DNA from 4 places in the Rhizobium sp. 'Codium 1' genome. Region 4 is predicted to be linked to each of the others. Evidence: predicted binding sites of a transcription regulator. Region 4 holds the regulator's gene; each other region holds the start of a gene.
What was found. Region 4 encodes LexA, which represses DNA repair genes until DNA is damaged. Its sites were predicted from a motif close to TGTTCNNNNTGTGTTCNG; they were not measured.
Positions count from the first base shown of each region.

Region 1: a site for LexA is predicted at 2,200-2,217, ahead of LJE98_RS05495 (putative DNA modification/repair radical SAM protein). Genes of this name have one in related genera too.
Region 2: a site for LexA is predicted at 1,587-1,604, ahead of LJE98_RS00925 (glycosyl transferase). Genes of this name have one in related genera too.
Region 3: a site for LexA is predicted at 1,395-1,412, ahead of LJE98_RS00500 (energy-coupling factor ABC transporter ATP-binding protein). Genes of this name have one in related genera too.

Region 1 covers NZ_JAJGPW010000002.1:56,198-60,406, reverse strand. Annotated here, with positions in the region: gene LJE98_RS05510 (hypothetical protein) at 1-285, opposite strand, end outside; gene LJE98_RS05505 (glycosyltransferase family 4 protein) at 386-1,459, opposite strand; gene greA (transcription elongation factor GreA) at 1,479-1,955, opposite strand; gene LJE98_RS05495 (putative DNA modification/repair radical SAM protein) at 2,223-3,452, shown strand; gene LJE98_RS05490 (UdgX family uracil-DNA binding protein) at 3,452-4,209, shown strand, end outside.
Region 2 covers NZ_JAJGPW010000001.1:193,220-197,428, forward strand. Annotated here, with positions in the region: gene LJE98_RS00915 (4-(cytidine 5'-diphospho)-2-C-methyl-D-erythritol kinase) at 1-461, shown strand, start outside; gene moaB (molybdenum cofactor biosynthesis protein B) at 462-1,010, shown strand; gene LJE98_RS00925 (glycosyl transferase) at 1,011-1,532, opposite strand; gene LJE98_RS00930 (PA0069 family radical SAM protein) at 1,663-2,820, shown strand; gene LJE98_RS00935 (ribonuclease HII) at 2,964-3,647, shown strand; gene LJE98_RS00940 (F0F1 ATP synthase subunit B) at 3,895-4,209, opposite strand, start outside.
Region 3 covers NZ_JAJGPW010000001.1:106,550-110,758, forward strand. Annotated here, with positions in the region: gene LJE98_RS00490 (GNAT family N-acetyltransferase) at 1-98, opposite strand, end outside; gene LJE98_RS00495 (winged helix-turn-helix domain-containing protein) at 190-1,377, opposite strand; gene LJE98_RS00500 (energy-coupling factor ABC transporter ATP-binding protein) at 1,564-2,244, shown strand; gene LJE98_RS00505 (energy-coupling factor transporter transmembrane component T family protein) at 2,238-2,843, shown strand; gene LJE98_RS00510 (biotin transporter BioY) at 2,872-3,435, shown strand; gene LJE98_RS00515 (DUF2188 domain-containing protein) at 3,720-3,977, opposite strand; gene LJE98_RS00520 (hypothetical protein) at 3,985-4,209, opposite strand, start outside.
Region 4 covers NZ_JAJGPW010000004.1:28,370-32,578, forward strand. Annotated here, with positions in the region: gene LJE98_RS11765 (ComEC/Rec2 family competence protein) at 13-2,223, shown strand; gene lexA (transcriptional repressor LexA) at 2,217-2,933, opposite strand; gene LJE98_RS11775 (DUF1003 domain-containing protein) at 3,141-3,689, shown strand; gene LJE98_RS11780 (VOC family protein) at 3,709-4,209, shown strand, end outside.

The sequences.
Region 1 (4,209 bases), on a different contig from region 4:
GAAAACACTCATGTCGGCAACGATGACGAGATCTAGGTCGAGAAACAGGGTGGGGCCGGACAGATTGGCGAGGTTGGCCGCAAACACGGAAAGTTTTTGCCAGCGTAGATCCGTCTCGCCGGCCCGCATCTTCAGGAACGGCAAGGGCGCGACTTCGATGTCAGGGTCCAGGCCCTCTGCGTCGTCGGTAAAGCAGACAAAACGATGCGGGCGTGCGAGGTGGCGCTTCACCCCTCTGCGAAGGTTGTTGACGTATTCCGGGCCATACAAGTCGCCCCACTTCATGCAGATGATGTTTACCAGTTCTGCCAACGAACGTGCTCCAAACTCAGGCGGTAATCGAGTTGTCTGATTAGATATAGAATTGCCATGCCGTGAGTGCGGCTCAGGGATGAAGGCGTTTGTACTGCTCACCGAGGGACAAGGCTTCCCTTTCGATCGAAAAGATCGAGCGGGCGTGGGCGAGTGCGTTTTCCGACATCTTTGCCAAGTTTTCGGGAGAGGCGATCATCTGGGCGGTGGCGCGGGCCATGGCTTCAGCGCCTACCGTGGAAAGCACCACGCCCGTTGCGGGCGCCTCAGTCCTGACCAGTTCCGAAAATGCCCCCACATCGGTTGCCACGACCGGCGCCCCGGTTGCCATTGCCTCCAGTGGGGTGAGGCCGAAGCCTTCCCAGCGCTGCGGTGCGACAAAGAGGTCGAGGGTTCGGTACCAGTCGGCGATGTTCTTGTGTTCGCCAACGAAGAGGATGCGGTCGGCGAGGCCTGCTTCCTTGACCTTCGCCTTCAGGCCGTTCTCGAAGTCGATGTGCTTTGCGGTGGCGCGGCCGGCGATGACGGCTGCCAAGTCGGTGCGCGCGGGCAAGAGCTCGATCATCGCATCGACGAACATGTCGGTGCCCTTCTGGTGACGTACGCGGCCGAAGCAGCCGACGTAGCGCAGCTCGGGGTCAAGGCCGCAGGCGCGCTTGGCCTCCGCCTTGTCTTCGGCGGGCCGAAAGATGTCGCAGTCGATGCCGTGCATGATGACGGTGTTCGGAACTTCAAGGTATCCGGCGGTCTTGGCACTCGTCGCGATCACCGCGTCCATCTGACGGATCAGGAACTTGGTCCAGGCGGAGTGCTTGCGCTGCGAGGCAGACGTAAAGACGAGCTTCAGGGGCATGCGCAGGACATCGCGCAGGACAATGCCCGGCAACATCTCGATGTTGCGGCGGGCATGCCATACACGATGGCTTGCACCTTCGGGCGCGCGCCAGAGCTTCCAGAGATCGATTAAGCGCAGATGTGGCAGGTGAGGCGGCAGACCTGGACCGAGGACCGCGACCTTCTGGCCGAGGCGGTTCTGGACCGGAACGAGCTGGATGATCGTCGAGGTGACGCCGGAGAGCCGTTGCTTGAGATTGGGGGCGATGACGTGGATCCCGGCGGGATCCACGTAGTTCTTTGTCTCAGGCATCAGCGGAACCCGTCCACCATCAGCCCCACTTGACCGCGAGGATCTCGTAGGCCTTGGAGCCGCCCGGGGCGACGACTTCGATGTTGTCGCCGACTTCCTTGCCGATCAGCGCGCGGGCGATCGGCGAGGAGATCGAGATACGGCCGGCCTTCACATCGGCTTCCTGGTCGCCGACGATCTGGTAGGTCTTCTCTTCGTCGGTGTCCTCGTCGATGAGCTTTACGGTCGCGCCGAACTTGATCTTGGAGCCGGACATCTTCGAGAGATCGATGACTTCTGCACGCGCGATCAGGTCTTCCAGTTCGCCGACGCGGCCCTCGTTGTGGCTCTGCGCTTCCTTGGCGGCGTGATACTCCGCATTCTCGGAGAGATCGCCATGGGCGCGCGCCTCTGCAATCGCCTCGATGATGCGTGGACGCTCTTCCTGCTGGCGCCAGCGCAACTCTTCGTTGAGCCGGACGAAGCCGTTCTGCGTCATCGGTACCTTGTCTACCATTTCGTCTTCCTTCGTATTCATGGCCGCACAGCGGACACAAAAGAAAACAGGTTCCGAAGCAAAGCTGCGGAACCATGTCACAAATCAGGTTGAGCAGGACTATAGCAGAATGGTCAGCGCAATTTCCAGAGTTTTCGACACTTGATTCCACATCGCCGTTCCAGGCTCGAAAACGCTAACTTTCTCAATTGCTTGGCAGCTGTGGAGACGGAATGTCGCAGGCCTTTTTCTTGACGGAAGCCAAGAGAACGTATAGAGAACATAAAAATGAAGAAGTCTCTCAAAGAACGTCTCGCCATTCTCTCCGACGCTGCCAAATACGATGCGTCCTGCGCGTCGAGCGGGACGACCAAGCGCGATTCTGCGGCCTCTGGTGGTCTGGGTTCGACAGAGGGTTCAGGGATCTGCCATGCCTATGCGCCGGATGGTCGATGCATCTCTCTGTTGAAGATCCTGCTGACGAATTTCTGCATCTACGACTGCGCCTATTGCATCAATCGCTCGTCGAGCAATGTCGAACGCGCCCGCTTTACACCGGAGGAAGTGGTTTGGCTGACGATCGAGTTCTATCGGCGCAACTATATCGAGGGGCTGTTTCTGTCGTCTGGCATCATCCGCTCCTCCGACGATACGATGGCGGAAATGGTGACGGTCGCGAGAGACCTCAGGACCAAGCATGATTTCCGCGGCTATATTCACCTGAAGACGATCCCCGAGGCCTCGGCGCATCTGGTGGAAGAGGCAGGGCTCTATGCCGACCGTCTGTCGATCAATATCGAATTGCCGACCGATCACGGGCTCGAACGGTACGCTCCTGAAAAGCGGCCCGTGAACATCCGCCGGTCCATGGCGGATCTGAGGCTGAAGATCGATGAGGCCCGCGAGCCAACGCATACCGGTCGGCGCAAGAAATTCGTTCCCGGCGGACAGAGCACGCAAATGATCGTCGGGGCTGATGGCGCCGATGACGCGACGATCCTCGGATCGAGTGCGCGGCTCTACAGCTCCTATGGCCTGAAGCGGGTCTATTATTCCGCATTCAGCCCGATCCCGGACAGTTCGAAAAACCTCCCGCTGATCAAGCCGCCGCTGATGCGCGAGCATCGCCTCTATCAGGCCGACTGGCTCTATCGCTTCTACGGTTTCTCGGTCGAGGAGATTTCGTCGATCGGGCAGGGTGGCATGCTCGATCTCGAGCTGGACCCGAAACTCGCCTGGGCGCTCGCCAATCGCGACCGCTTTCCTGTCGATGTCAACAAGGCGGATCGTGAGACGCTGTTGCGCGTGCCCGGTTTCGGCACAAAGACGGTCAACGGACTTTTGTCTGCCCGGCGCCATAGGCGGGTGAGGCTCGAAGACCTGGCGCGGCTTGGCGTGTCCTTGAAGAAGGTGCGATCCTTCATCGTCGCAGAGGGCTGGTCGCCCAATCGCAGCCTCGACCGTACGGATCTTCGCGCCGTCTTTGCGCCGCCGGCCGAACAGTTGTCGCTCTTTTGATGCGGACGGTCACGCTCGACGGGCGAGGGGAGTTCGGTGAATGGCGGCATGCCGCCCGCCGTCTGCTTGCAGATGCGGTCGCGCCGGACGAGGTTCGCTGGCAGGTTGCTGGACAGGGGGAGGATCTGTTCGGCGCGGTCGATGGGCCAGAACCCGGGCACACCGCGCCGTCGGACATGGTCGTGCCCAAGGGTTTCATCGAGGCGGCAGAAACGGCGATCTGCCATTCGGATCCTGATCGGTTTTCGCTTCTCTATCGCATCCTCTGGCGCCTCCAGGAGGAGCGCAGCCTGTTGCAGGTGAGGTCCGATGCCGACGTCGCACTGCTCATGCGACTGATCAAGAATGTAAGGCGTGACAGCCACAAGATGAAAGCCTTCGTGCGGTTTCGCGAGGTAGAGGCTGTTCAGGCCGAGCGCCGGCGTTTCGTCGCCTGGTTCGAGCCGGAGCATTTCATCGTCTCCCGCACGGCGGGCTTCTTTCAGCGGCGCTTCACCGACATGGACTGGTTGATCGCAACGCCCAGGGGATCTGCCGCCTGGAACGGTGAAGCGCTGAAGACCTCGCGCGAGCCTGCCGCCCGACCGACGGCCGAGGACGCGACGGACGAACTCTGGCGTACCTACTTCGCCAATATCTTCAATCCGGCACGTTTGAAGATCCGAGCCATGCAGTCGGAGATGCCGAAGAAATACTGGAAGAACATGCCCGAGGCGTCGCTCATTCCAGACCTGATCGCGGGCGCCGAACGTCGCGT
Region 2 (4,209 bases), on a different contig from region 4:
TCGGGGCCGACGTGCCGATGTGTCTCGCCTCGATGCCGCTGCGGGCGCGGGGGGTCGGCGAAATCATCGAGACGGCGGCGATGCCTTCCGTGCCGCTGGTGCTGGTCAATCCGCTGAAGCCGGTGTCGACGCCGGAGATCTTCCGGAACCTGACGCGGCGCAACAATCCCCCCATTGGCGAGGTCCCGGGCGCCACAGATGTTCCGGACTGGCTGCGTTCGCTCGCGCCCCTGCGCAATGACCTGCAGCCGGTGGCGGAAGTGCTGGTGCCCGAGATTGCAGAGGCCTGCGATCTTCTCGGCCAAAGCCTTGCCGGTTTTGCGCGCATGTCAGGCTCCGGAGCCACCTGTTTCGGGCTCTACGAGACCGAGGCTGGCGCCATGAAGGCGGCGCTCGCGCTTTCCGCCTACCGGCCGAACTGGTATGTGCTCTTGACGCGCACCGTTCCGGGAGAGGCCTGAATGAGCCGAATCGACGAAAACCGCCCCTTCATTCCCGTCGGCATCGCCGTGCTGACGGTATCCGACACACGTGGCCACGCCGACGACAAGTCGGGCGATACGCTGGTTGGGCGGATCGAGGAGGCGGGCCATCGGCTGATTGCACGCGCCATCGTGAAGGACGACAGGCTTGCGATCCGCGATCAGGTCGAGGCCTGGACCAAGCAGAGCGAGATCGACGTGGTGATCACCACGGGTGGGACCGGCTTTACGGGCCGTGACGTGACGCCGGAAGCGCTGGAGCCCCTGTTCGAGAAGCGCATGGACGGCTTCTCGGAAGTCTTTCATCGGATTTCCTACGACAAGATCGGGACGTCGACGATCCAGTCGCGAGCGACCGGGGGCGTGGCCAACGCCACATTCATCTTCGTCCTGCCGGGCTCTCCCGGTGCCTGCAAGGATGCCTGGGACGGCATCATCAAGCTGCAACTCGACTATCGGCACATGCCCTGCAATTTCGTGGAGATCATGCCGCGGCTGGACGAACATCTGAGACGCGGCCAGAGCTGATCAGCGGCGTGCTTCGCGGGCGACCCAGGAAGGAATGATCTCGGAAGCGAGACGGCGGGGCTTGTGGCCTCTGGCCAATTGCAGCAGTTCCCGGCCCTCACCCGCCAGACCAAGGGCCTGACGCTTCGGGATCAGCAGGCCGTTTTCCAGAAGCTGACGGCTGCGCGTCAGACGGCGATAGAAAGGCAGCCGGTACCGGCGCGCTTCGGAAAACCGAGCCGGCGCCTTGTTGAGGGCGACATATTCCGCGACTTCATCCACCCAGCCGAGACCCAGACGGGCACCGGGCTCGATGAGCAGCAGCCATTCGCCACGCGCGGTCGCCAGCAATTCCTTCATGTCCCATTGCTGGTAAAAGCGGCAGCCGGCCGCATCCGCAACGATGGATGAACCATCGCGCGAGCCGTGATCCAGCACGATGACGTCGCTGACAAGACCTTCCACCGCACCCGCCACCAGCACCGACAGGGTCTGTGCGAGTTCGGGCTCCTGATCGTGGCATTCCATGATGACTGTCAGCATTGCCTATATCTACCGCATTGCACAAAGTTTTGCCACAGTCAGTTTTCTGAAGTTTGTTCTTGCATTGTTCTCTTTTCCGCGGTAGGAATATAGTCATTGAACGGGGCCGCCAAACCCGTGAGGAGCAAACATGAACGAGCTGTCTCTTGCGAGCCAGGCTGCCTTCCAGCCTGGCAATACGGCAGATATTGCCGATGCGCTGATGAGCGCCTCCGGAATGCGGATCGAGATCGACCGTCGGCGCGGCCGTGCGGCCGGGATCAACCCGGCCGGTCGGTTCGAGACCCAGGAGCGTGTTGCCTTCGACGATGGCTGGCAGACACTCGAAGACATGCCGCCCTTCAAGACAGAGGTGCAGGTCGAAAAGCCCCGCACGGTGATCACCCGCAACGACTCGCCCGATATCCCCTTCGACCGCTCGATCAATCCCTACCGGGGCTGCGAGCATGGCTGCATCTACTGCTTCGCCCGGCCGACGCACAGCTATATGGGCTTGTCTGCCGGTCTCGACTTCGAGGCCAAGCTGTTTGCCAAGCCGGACGCGCCGCGGCTGCTGGAACGCGAGCTGTCGAAGCCGGGTTACAAGGTGAAGCCGATCGCAATCGGCACCAATACCGATCCCTATCAGCCGATCGAGCGGGAATGGCGCATCATGCGGCAGATCCTCGAAGTGCTGGACAAGGCGAACCATCCCGTCGTGATCGTCACGAAGTCCTCGCTCATCCTGCGGGATCTCGACATTCTGGCGTCGATGGCGAAGCGTGGCCTGGCCAAGGTCGGCATTTCCGTGACGACGCTTGACCGGAAGCTGGCGCGGACCATGGAGCCGAGAGCCTCGACGCCAGCCAAGCGGCTGGAGGCGATCAAGGCTCTGTCTGAGGCCGGCATTCCCGTTGCGGTGATGATGGCGCCGGTGATTCCGGCCCTCAATGACCACGAGATCGAGCGTATTCTCGACAGCGGCAAGGCCGCCGGCGCTTCCGAGGCGAGTTATGTTCTTTTGCGCCTGCCGCTGGAGGTGAGCCCGCTGTTTCGTGACTGGCTGCTGCAGAACTATCCTGACCGCTATCGGCACGTGATGTCGCTGGTGCGCTCCATGCGCGACGGCAAGGATTACGACGCCGAGTTCGGCAAGCGGATGAAGGGGGCCGGTCCCTATGCCTGGCAGATCAGCCGCCGGTTCGAAATGGCGACCAAACGGCTCGGCCTGATGCGCCGCAGCCTGCAGCTTCGGGAAGACATGTTCGTTTCGCCCAACAGCGACGGAGTGCAGCTCTCGCTGCTCTGACACTGTTTGATTTTTTCAGTTCCGGTGCTGTTGTCCGCCGCCTCGCACCGGATGTTGTCCCTGGTAAGCCGCCCCTGTCGCCATGATCGGCGATCGGGACCGGGGACTTGCAGGAGGTCGGGTGCGCGTGCGATTTCAGCCGCATGAAAAAGCGCACGCCACCCGATTCTCCTGGCCTCTTTCCCGACCTGCCGCTTGTGCCGGACTTCTCGCTGGAGAACCGGGCCAGGAAGCGTCTGCTGTGGCCGGTGGCGGGCACGGACGAGGCCGGCCGAGGGCCACTGGCCGGCCCTGTGGTGGCGGCCGCCGTCATTCTCGATCCGACGCGCATTCCCGAGGGCCTGAACGATTCGAAGAAGCTGTCCGCCGCCCAGCGCGAAGTGCTGTATGAGCGGATCCTTTCCCTGGCCACCGTCTCCATCGCCTCCTCTTCGCCGAAACGGATCGACATCATCGACATCCGCAAAGCCAGCCTCGATGCCATGCGACGGGCTGTCGCCGGTCTCGGGCTCGAGGCACGCCATGTCCTGGCCGACGGGCGCGATGTTCCCATGGGGCTTACCTGTTCCGGCGAAGCGGTGGTGAAGGGCGACGCACGTTCAGTCTCCATCGCAGCCGCATCGATCATCGCGAAGGTCATGCGCGATCGGATGATGGTACGGGCCGGCATCGTCTATCCTGATTATGGCTTCGAAGTGCATGCCGGCTACGGCACCGACCGTCATCGTACCGCCCTCGTCACACACGGCCCCTGCCCGCTGCACCGCATGAGCTTTCGCCCCCTCAAGGCGACAGTGATCGATGAAGCGGGTCCCCAGCGCCACTGACATCAGCATCCGGTCCGCAACCGCAACCGCAAGAGGATCGCTTGAACCCTCATGGACGATCTTCGGTTGCGCAGACCGTCGGCATCCGTACAGGTGGGCGGCAGCCGCCTGCGCCAAGCCCGTCCAGTGCCAGAGACGATAGCCGGAAGGTTGTCATCCCTTGTCCTCGCAAACGAAAACGCCCCGACCGGGCGAACCGATCGGGGCGTCAATAATAAGACTGCCTTCGCAGGCTTGTCGGCCGAACTCAGTTCAGACGCGACTTAACCTCAGCAACAGAGGCCTTGAACAGCGTCTGCTGAACACCCTCGTCGGCCTTCTTGGCAAGCACCTTCTCGGCAGCCGCGATCGCGAGATCGACGGCCGCAGCGCGAACGGCGTTCACGGCTTCGGTTTCGGCCTGCTTGATCTTCTGCTCGGAAAGGGCGTTGCGGCGGGTCACGAATTCCTCGGTCTTCTGCTTGGCTTCAGCCGTGAGGGCTGCGGCCTCGCGCTCGGCTGCAGCGACGATCGAGGCTGCCTCGGCTTCGGCTTCCTTGCGCTTGCGCTGATATTCGGCCAG
Region 3 (4,209 bases), on a different contig from region 4:
CCCAGCATCAGGCTGACGCCGAAGATGGAATTCGGCAGGCCTTTTTCGGCGGCTTCCCGGGAAAAGGGCGTGAGGCCGGATTCGAGCCGCAGGCGCATGTAATCGTCGATCGCAGGCACGCGCGGATCGATGCGGTAGGCGCTGTTGTCGGTCACGTCCCAGGTCCTTCTCTTTGGAATATACAGTCCGTCATCCGAGCCAGCCGGGCTGGCGGCGCACGGCTTCCATGCCGGCGAAGCGGGCGACGCGTTGCAGTTCGGCGTCGAGTTTCTCCAGGCGTCCGACACTCGGCCTGACGCCCGGTTCCAGCCAGAGGCGGCGGATGTCGAGCACACCCTCCTTGCGCTCGGCCTTCATGTCGATGCGGCCGATGAGACGGTTACCCTCCAGCAGCGGAAAGACGTAATAGCCATATTGCCGCTTCGGCTCGGGTACGAAGACCTCAATGCGGTAGAAAAAGCCGAAAAGGCGTTCGGTGCGGTTGCGGTCACGGATCAGCGGATCGAAGGGTGAGAGCACGCGGATGCGGGCGGGCGGTTCCGGGGCATCCACAAGCGTGGCGATCCTGTCGGCAAAGGCGAAGGAGGCGCGCTGTTTGCCGTCCACGGTCTCAACCAACACATCGTGCAACTCGTCGCGATGGGCTGTGACCCAAGCCTTCGCCTCCTCGGGTGTCACAATATCGAAGAAGGCGGCGATTTCGCCCGAGGTGGCAAAGCCGAGGCGGGTGAGCGCCGCGCGGCAGGCCCAGTCGACGAAGGTCTCCTGGTCAACCTCCCGGGCATGATGCTCGGCGGGAATGACCCGCTCGGCGAGGTCATAGACCTTCTGGAACCCCTCGCGGCGGGCGATCGCCAGCTTGCCCGTGTGCCAGAGAAACTCAAGCGCGGTCTTGGAGGGATGCCAGTTCCACCAGCCGCCGGACTTGTGGTCCTCGGACTTCACGTCGCGCGCCATGACCGGGCCGTGGTCGCGGATGCGGGCATAGGTTTCCTCGAATGCCTGATCGAAACCCTCGCCCTGCCATCTGGCCCAGTTCTGCCGGATCCGCTCTTCGCGGCGGACGAAGCGGTGTTTCCAATAGGGAAAGAAGGCAGAGGGAATGATGGAGGCGTCATGCGTCCAGTGCTCGAAGAGCGAGCGGTCCTTCTCGGCCAGATGGGCGAGATCCTTCGGTTGGTATGTCTGATTGCGGGAAAAGAGGATCTGGTGATGCGCCCGCTCGACCCACTGGATACTGTCGATCTGGACGAAGCCAAGGTCGTGGATGAGGTCATAGAGCCCCTGACGTCCCAGCGCCTTTGTCGGCGAGCGGGACAGACCCTGCCGTTCCAGGAAGATTTTTCGTGCCAGCGTATTGGGGACCAGAATCGACATTCAGGGAGGCTAGGTCATGTTCGCGGTTTGTTCAATGAGCAGATAATTGTAGGTTGTGGATTGGCGGCACGGCGTACGGCTCGGCCACACCGCCATTGTCATCGAGGAATGGGCGGGGGAGACATCTGGCACTGCCCACCGCACCGGTCTATAGCATCACCCATCGCCGTCAGGAGATCCCACATCTTGCACATCCATTTCGACCAAGCCGAATTGCGTTACGGCGACCGTGTGGCCCTGAGGGCCCTCACACTCTCGCTGAGCGAACCACGCATCGGCGTCATCGGGCTGAATGGCTCCGGCAAGACGAGCTTTGCCAGACTGATTGCCGGACTTGCGAAGCCCTCTTTCGGCAAGGTCACGCTCGACGGTCTCGATACCGTAGCCGACGAGAAGGCGGCGCGGGCGAAGACCGGCTTTATCTTCCAGAACCCCGGACACCAGATCATTCTGCCTGTTATCCGGGAGGATGTGGCGCTCGGGCCGAAGTCGCGGGGGCTGGCTGCGCCCGAAGTGGAGCGGCTGGTGGACGAGGCTCTTGCCCGCTTCGGCATCAGCGATCTCGCCGTGCGGCGGCCGCATGAGCTGTCTGGCGGAGAATTGCAGCTGGCCGCCCTTGCCGCCGTCTGCGTCAACCGTCCGGAGATGGTCATCTTCGACGAGCCGACGAACCAGCTGGATCTGAAGAACCGCGCCAAGGTTAAGGCCGCCATCGAAGGACTTGTCGAACAGGCGATGGTTATCAGCCACGACCTCGACCTCGTCGAAGACTTCCCTCGCGTGCTGGTATTTCATGAAGGCACGCTGGTTTTCGACGGCGCGGGCGAGGACGCGATCGCGCGCTACCGGGAGATCGCCGGATGCTGACAAGCCTGCATGTGGAGGGCAAAAGCCTCCTGCATCGCATCCCGGTCAAGCCGAAGCTCCTTGGCCTGATGGTCTTCGGGCTCGCGCTCTACGTCATCGACCAGCCGCTCGTGCTCACGGCCATGCTCGTTGCGACCGGACTGCTCTATCTCTCCACAGGCGTCGGCCTGTCGGAAGGACTGCGACGGCTCAGACCCGTGCTCTTCACCATCGCCTTTCTGGCGGCCATCAATTTGCTCCTCCTTTCGCCGGAGGAAACGCTCGTCACAATGCTCAGGCTGGTCGCCATCCTCTTCCTCGCGGCGGCCGTGACGGCTTCCACGACCATTGCCGACTTCATGGCAGCCGTCACCGACCTCGCCCGACCACTCGAGCGGCTGGGACTGATGAAAGCGGCCGATCTCGGCCTCGCACTCGGGCTCGTGCTGCGTTTCGTGCCCGAGATCGCCCAGCGCCACGAGGCACTGAAAGAGGCGCATGTGGCGCGCGGCATCCCATTCAAGCTCTCGCGCATGCTCGGGCCCCTCATCATTTCGACGCTGAAGGATGCCGATCGGATCGCCGAGGCAATTGACGCGCGGGGAATTCGGGGCCAGTAAAAGCCATTCAGCTTTTGGGGATCCGTTCATGACCACCAGAGACCTCGTGCTCGCCGCTCTTTTTACCGCCATCATCATCGTTCTCGGCTTCCTGCCGCCCGTGCCGATCCCGCTTCTGCCGGTTCCCATCACGGCGCAGTCGATGGGCGTCATGCTGGCCGGCTGCATCATCGGCGCCAAGCGCGGGGCACTCGCCTATGCGCTGCTCGTCGTGCTCGTCGCCGTCGGCCTGCCGGTGCTTTCGGGCGGTCGCGGCGGTCTCAACGTGCTGATGGGCCCGACCGGCGGCTATATCTTCGGCTGGATCATCGGCGCTTTCGTCACCGGGTTCCTCGCTGAAATGCTCGTGCGCGAAGGACAGTCGGCCACGAAACAGATGGCCGGATTCTTCGTCGCCAGCGTCGTCGGCGGCATCGGCGTCGTCTATCTCTGCGGCATGCCTTGGCTCTCGGCGGTCGCCGGAACGCCCTTCCCTGCCGTGCTGACCGGCTCGCTCGCCTTCATTCCAGGCGACCTCGTCAAGGCCGCGATTGCGACCCTTGCGGCCCGCGCCGTGATTGTCGGGTATCCTCTGTTACCAGCCCGGGCGTGAGCGGGAGACCCACCGTTCAGAGACAGGAAATGCCACCGTCGAGGTGGCATTTTCCTTGTGCATGCAGCAGGGGACGGTGGCCGCTCCTTCCGGCCGATCTTCCGCGCCTGCGCGCATGCCGTAGGTCGCCGGTCAGCCAGCTCCGATCGGCGGCTGCAGCGATCACCCATCCGGCACGGCAGGAGCGGAGGAACCTTTGACCGGTCCCGCCTGGGCATCATGACAAAAAAGCCCGCAGCTTGCGCCACGGGCTTTTCCTTCACCTGAACTCAAAACGATCAGGCTTACCGGTCGTCCTCGACATCTTCGACAACGTCCGTCATGGGGCGGTCCGCACCGTCCGCATGTTCGTGATGCCATTCGCCCTCGGCATCCTGCCAGCTGATTTCGGCGTCGCCATCGGCGAGCTGCTGGGCGCCGGCTGCGTGCCGGGCGGCTGCGAGCGCCTCGTCATGGGTCGCGTAGGGCTCGGAATAGACGTCGCCCAGGCGGTAGGCGTAGCCCTCATCATGCTCGACGACGTGGTAGGTCACCTTTGCCATGGTGACCTCAGTTCCAGCGCCAGCGGCTATCGCGGGCCGACGGGGTCGAATTGGCGAGCAGGTAGCCAACCACGCCGCCGACAATGCCGAGCGTGATGAGGCCTGCGGAAGTGGCGGCAGCCGGATGACGGCGCACGACGCCAGCAACCGTATCCGCGCCTTCGCGGGCGTAGTCGGCCACGACATGGGCCGTGCGGGTGGCACCATTGACGACGTCTGACGCACGATTGCG
Region 4 (4,209 bases):
TCGAGTCCACCCTTGGCGCCGGTCCTTGCTCCGCTTGTGCTTGCTCTCCTGTTTGCGCTGTCGCGGTCGACGCGGGACACGGCGTCAACTCTGATTCTCTGGAGCGTCTGCCTTGCTGTCGTGGGCATGCTGCTTGCGGAGTGGGAGGCGAGGCGCGTTTCGACCGTCATCATCGACCAGCCGCTCGTCACCACCGTGACCGGTATCGTCGAGCGCAGGGAGCAAGGCGCGGCCGGCGAGTGGCGCTATACGCTGAGGCTGACGGGGACGGTGGAGCCTACCGTGCGGCGGCCGCCTGAAAGGGTCACTCTGCTGGCACGCAGCAAACATGCACCGGCTGCGATCGGCGACTGGCTGAGCGGGCGGGCGCGGCTCTCGCCACCGTCGGGTCCCGCCTTGCCCGGTCTGAACGACTTTGCCTTTCAAAGCTATTTCTCTGGGATCGGCGCTGTCGGTTTCTTTCTCGGTCCGCCTCAGGCGAAGCTGGCCGAAGAGGATAATGGAGCCGGGTTGGTCGCGCGCTTCGATGCGGCATTGTTCTCCCTGCGGGACCGGATCTCGAATCGCATCCGCTCAGTCATTCCAGGCGATCCTGGCGCCTTTGCCGCCTCGATCATCACGGGAGAGCGTCGCTCCATGTCGACCGCTGCGACCGAGGCGCTTCGGGTTTCGGGCCTTGCCCATATCACCGCAATCTCGGGTCTCAACATGGCCCTCGCCGCCGGCATATTTTTCGTCGGCCTGCGCGGTCTGCTCAGCCTCGTGCCGGCGCTGGCCGAGCGACATCCGATCAAGAAGATCGCGGCTGCGGGCGCGTTGATTGCCACGACCGGCTATGTGCTCATTTCCGGCTATCAGGTCTCCGCGCTGCGTGCCTATCTGATGACCGCCATCATGCTGGCTGCAGTTCTCTTCGACCGTCCGGCCGTCAGCCTGCGCAACCTGGCCCTGGCTGCAACAGCCATTCTTGTCGTACAGCCTTCGGCTGTGATGGGGCCGAGTTTCCAGATGTCCTTTGCGGCCACTGCCGGCCTGATCGCCGGCTATGCCGGCTGGCGCTCCCGGCCACGCGCCATCCTGCCGCCGATACGGTCACTCGGCCTGCGCGTTGCTGCGGGCGGCGGAAAACTCATCGGCGGTACTCTGGCGACATCCCTGATCGGCGGACTGGCCACTGCGATCTTTGCCATCACCCATTTTCACCGCCTGTCGACCCATGGACTTGAAGCCAACCTCGCCGCCATGCCGCTGATTTCGCTGGTGGTCATGCCGGCAGGCTTCATTGCCATGCTGCTCATGCCCTTCGGTCTTGACGCGCCCTTCTTCTGGATCATGGGGCAGGGGCTCGAACTGGTTCTGCATGTCGCCTACATGGTTTCCAGCTGGGGTGGAGGTTACGTCTTTCCGCGCCTTCCCGGCTGGTTCATGCTCGGAACGATCACCGGCATGCTCCTGCTGACGCTGTTTCGCAGCAGTCTCAGACATGCAGGAACCGTCCTGATCGCGGTGACGCTCGTTGCGACATGGCTCGGGCCGAGACAGGAGCCCGGTGAACTGATGATCAGCGAGGATGCGCGACTGGTGGCGCTCTGGAGCGGTGACGGCGCCGCACGGACCCTCGCCACCAATCGAACTCGGCCGCCGGCCTTCATCTTCGACCAATGGCGACCGGTGCTGGATGTCGAGACGACGATGCCGCCCCTAATGCTTACGATTGGCGAATTGCCAGCGCCACCTGACTGGCGAACCGGAGAGACCTGGAGCGCAGCGCAGCGATCGGCTGCTGCAACGCTTCTCGATCAGTTGACCAAATCTGCCAGGATGGACCGCTTCACCTGCATCAAGCAGGTCTGCGTCGCCCGGATGGACACGGGGAAACTGCTGATGACCCTCGACCGTCCCGACCTGGTCGGGGTTGGCTGCGACCTTGCCGATGTCGTCGTTCTGGCGGCTCGCACGCGATTGACCGCCTGCCGCTCGGGCGCGGCGCTTCTGTCACAAAGCAGCCTCAGGGCCACCGGCGCTGTCGAAATTTCCGGCCTTGCAGACGCGCCGCAGCACCTGGTGATCAGAACATCTTTCGAGGGGAAGCCGAGACCGTGGACGCAACACCGCCTCTACGACTGGCGCACGGCATCAGCGGCAGACGAACACACCATCCCCCAAGCATCAGAAAGCCGGATGACGGCGCAACCACTGTCACCGACAGCTGACGCTCAGTGATAGCGGCGGATGAGGCCGACCAGCTTGCCCTGGATCTTGACCCGATCCGGCGGGAAGATTCGCGTTTCATAGGCCGGATTGGCGGCCTCCAGCGCGATCGACGCGCCACGCCGGCGGAACCGCTTCAATGTTGCTTCCTCGTCGTCGACGAGCGCCACGATGATGTCCCCGGGATTGGCATTGGACGCATTGCGGATGATGACGGTATCACCGTCGAGAATCCCGGCTTCGATCATCGAATCGCCCTTCACCTCGAGGGCGTAGTGATCACCGGAGCCGATCATCTCGGCCGGCACGGTAATGTCATGCGTATTGTTCTGGATTGCAGAGATCGGTACGCCAGCCGCAATACGGCCCATGACGGGAACCGAGATAGAAGAACTCCTGTCTTCAACCGGCTGTTTGGTGAGTGCTGGCGCTGGCGGTGCCTTGCCAAGACTGCCTTCGATCACGCTCGGGGCAAAACCGCGACGGGGCTGCATGCTCGGAGAATAGGCTTCCGGCAGTTTGATAACCTCAAGGGCGCGAGCTCGATTCGGCAACCGGCGGATGAAGCCGCGTTCCTCGAGCGCCGTGATCAGTCGATGGATGCCGGATTTCGATGCGAGATCCAGCGCGTCCTTCATCTCGTCGAAGGAAGGCGGGACGCCCGATTCTTTCATCCGCTCGTGGATGAAGAGAAGCAGTTCCTGTTGCTTGCGCGTCAGCATATGCGGTGCCCCTGAGGTGAAACAAATACAGAACAGACACTATCTGTTCCATTTGTGTTCCGCAAGGGGATAAATTTTCGTGAAGAGCCGGTGAGAAAATGCGATGGCCTGATGTGCAGGTCATGAAACAGTCCGATTTTGTACCGCTGCAATGCAAAGAGCGGATACTCTCAAAGGCCAGCGGACCTTTCTCGGGGAATAAGACGAATGCTCAAGGACATTGAAAAACTCGTTTTGGGGAAGACGCAATCCGATCTCTCTTCTGCGGAAAAGAAGGTGCTGAAGCGGGCTCGGGAGCGCCGCACGGTTTCGACCAATGCCGGCGAGGATTTCCTAGCCCATGCGACCGTCGGGCAACGATTGGCAGACGGCATTGCGAGGGTGGGTGGCTCCTGGGGCTTCATCATCGCCTTCATGGTGCTTTTCGTGGCCTGGGTGGTTCTCAACACCGTGGTTCTCGCGACGCGCTCCCTCGACCCTTATCCGTTCATCTTCCTCAACCTTCTCCTGTCCATGCTGGCCGCGATCCAGGCCCCGATCATCATGATGAGCCAGAACCGTCAGGCCGAGCGCGATCGGTTCATGGCGGCAAAGGATTATGAGATCAACCTCAAGGCAGAGATCGAGGTTCTGGCCCTTCATCACAAGATCGACGAACAGGTACTGAAGGAATTGCGCGAAGCGCGGCAGCAAATCGACGCATTGCGCCAGACGCTCGAAACCCTTTCAATCCAGCCGCGCAATTCCCAAATCTGACGCAAAACTCGAGAGAAATATGTCCAATCCCATCACGTCCCCCCGCGCCATCGATCATCTCGTCCTCCCGGTCGTGGATCTCGAAACCTCCCGCGATCGGATGAGCCGCCTCGGCTTCACGGTTGCGGCCGATGCCCGCCATCCGTTTGGGACCGAGAACGCCTGCGTCTTTTTTGCAGATGATACCTATCTGGAGCCCCTGGCCGTCGGCAGCCGAGAAGACTGCCTTGAGGCTGCACGCATCGGCAATGTGTTTGTCGCACGCGATCTCGCCTTCCGCTTTCGCCGTGGCGAAGGCCTCTCGGCGATCGTCGTGAAGACGGACGATGCAACTGCAGATGATAGGCGGTATCGCGATGAGGGACAGAGCGGCGGGCCCGTTCTCGAATTTTCCCGGCAGTTCCGATTCCCTGATGGGCGATCGGCGGAGGGGGCTTTCCGGCTCGCCTTTGCGGCCGACCTGCGTTCGCCTGATTTCTTCGCCTTCGCCTGTGAACGGGTGAATCCGATACCGGCGGAT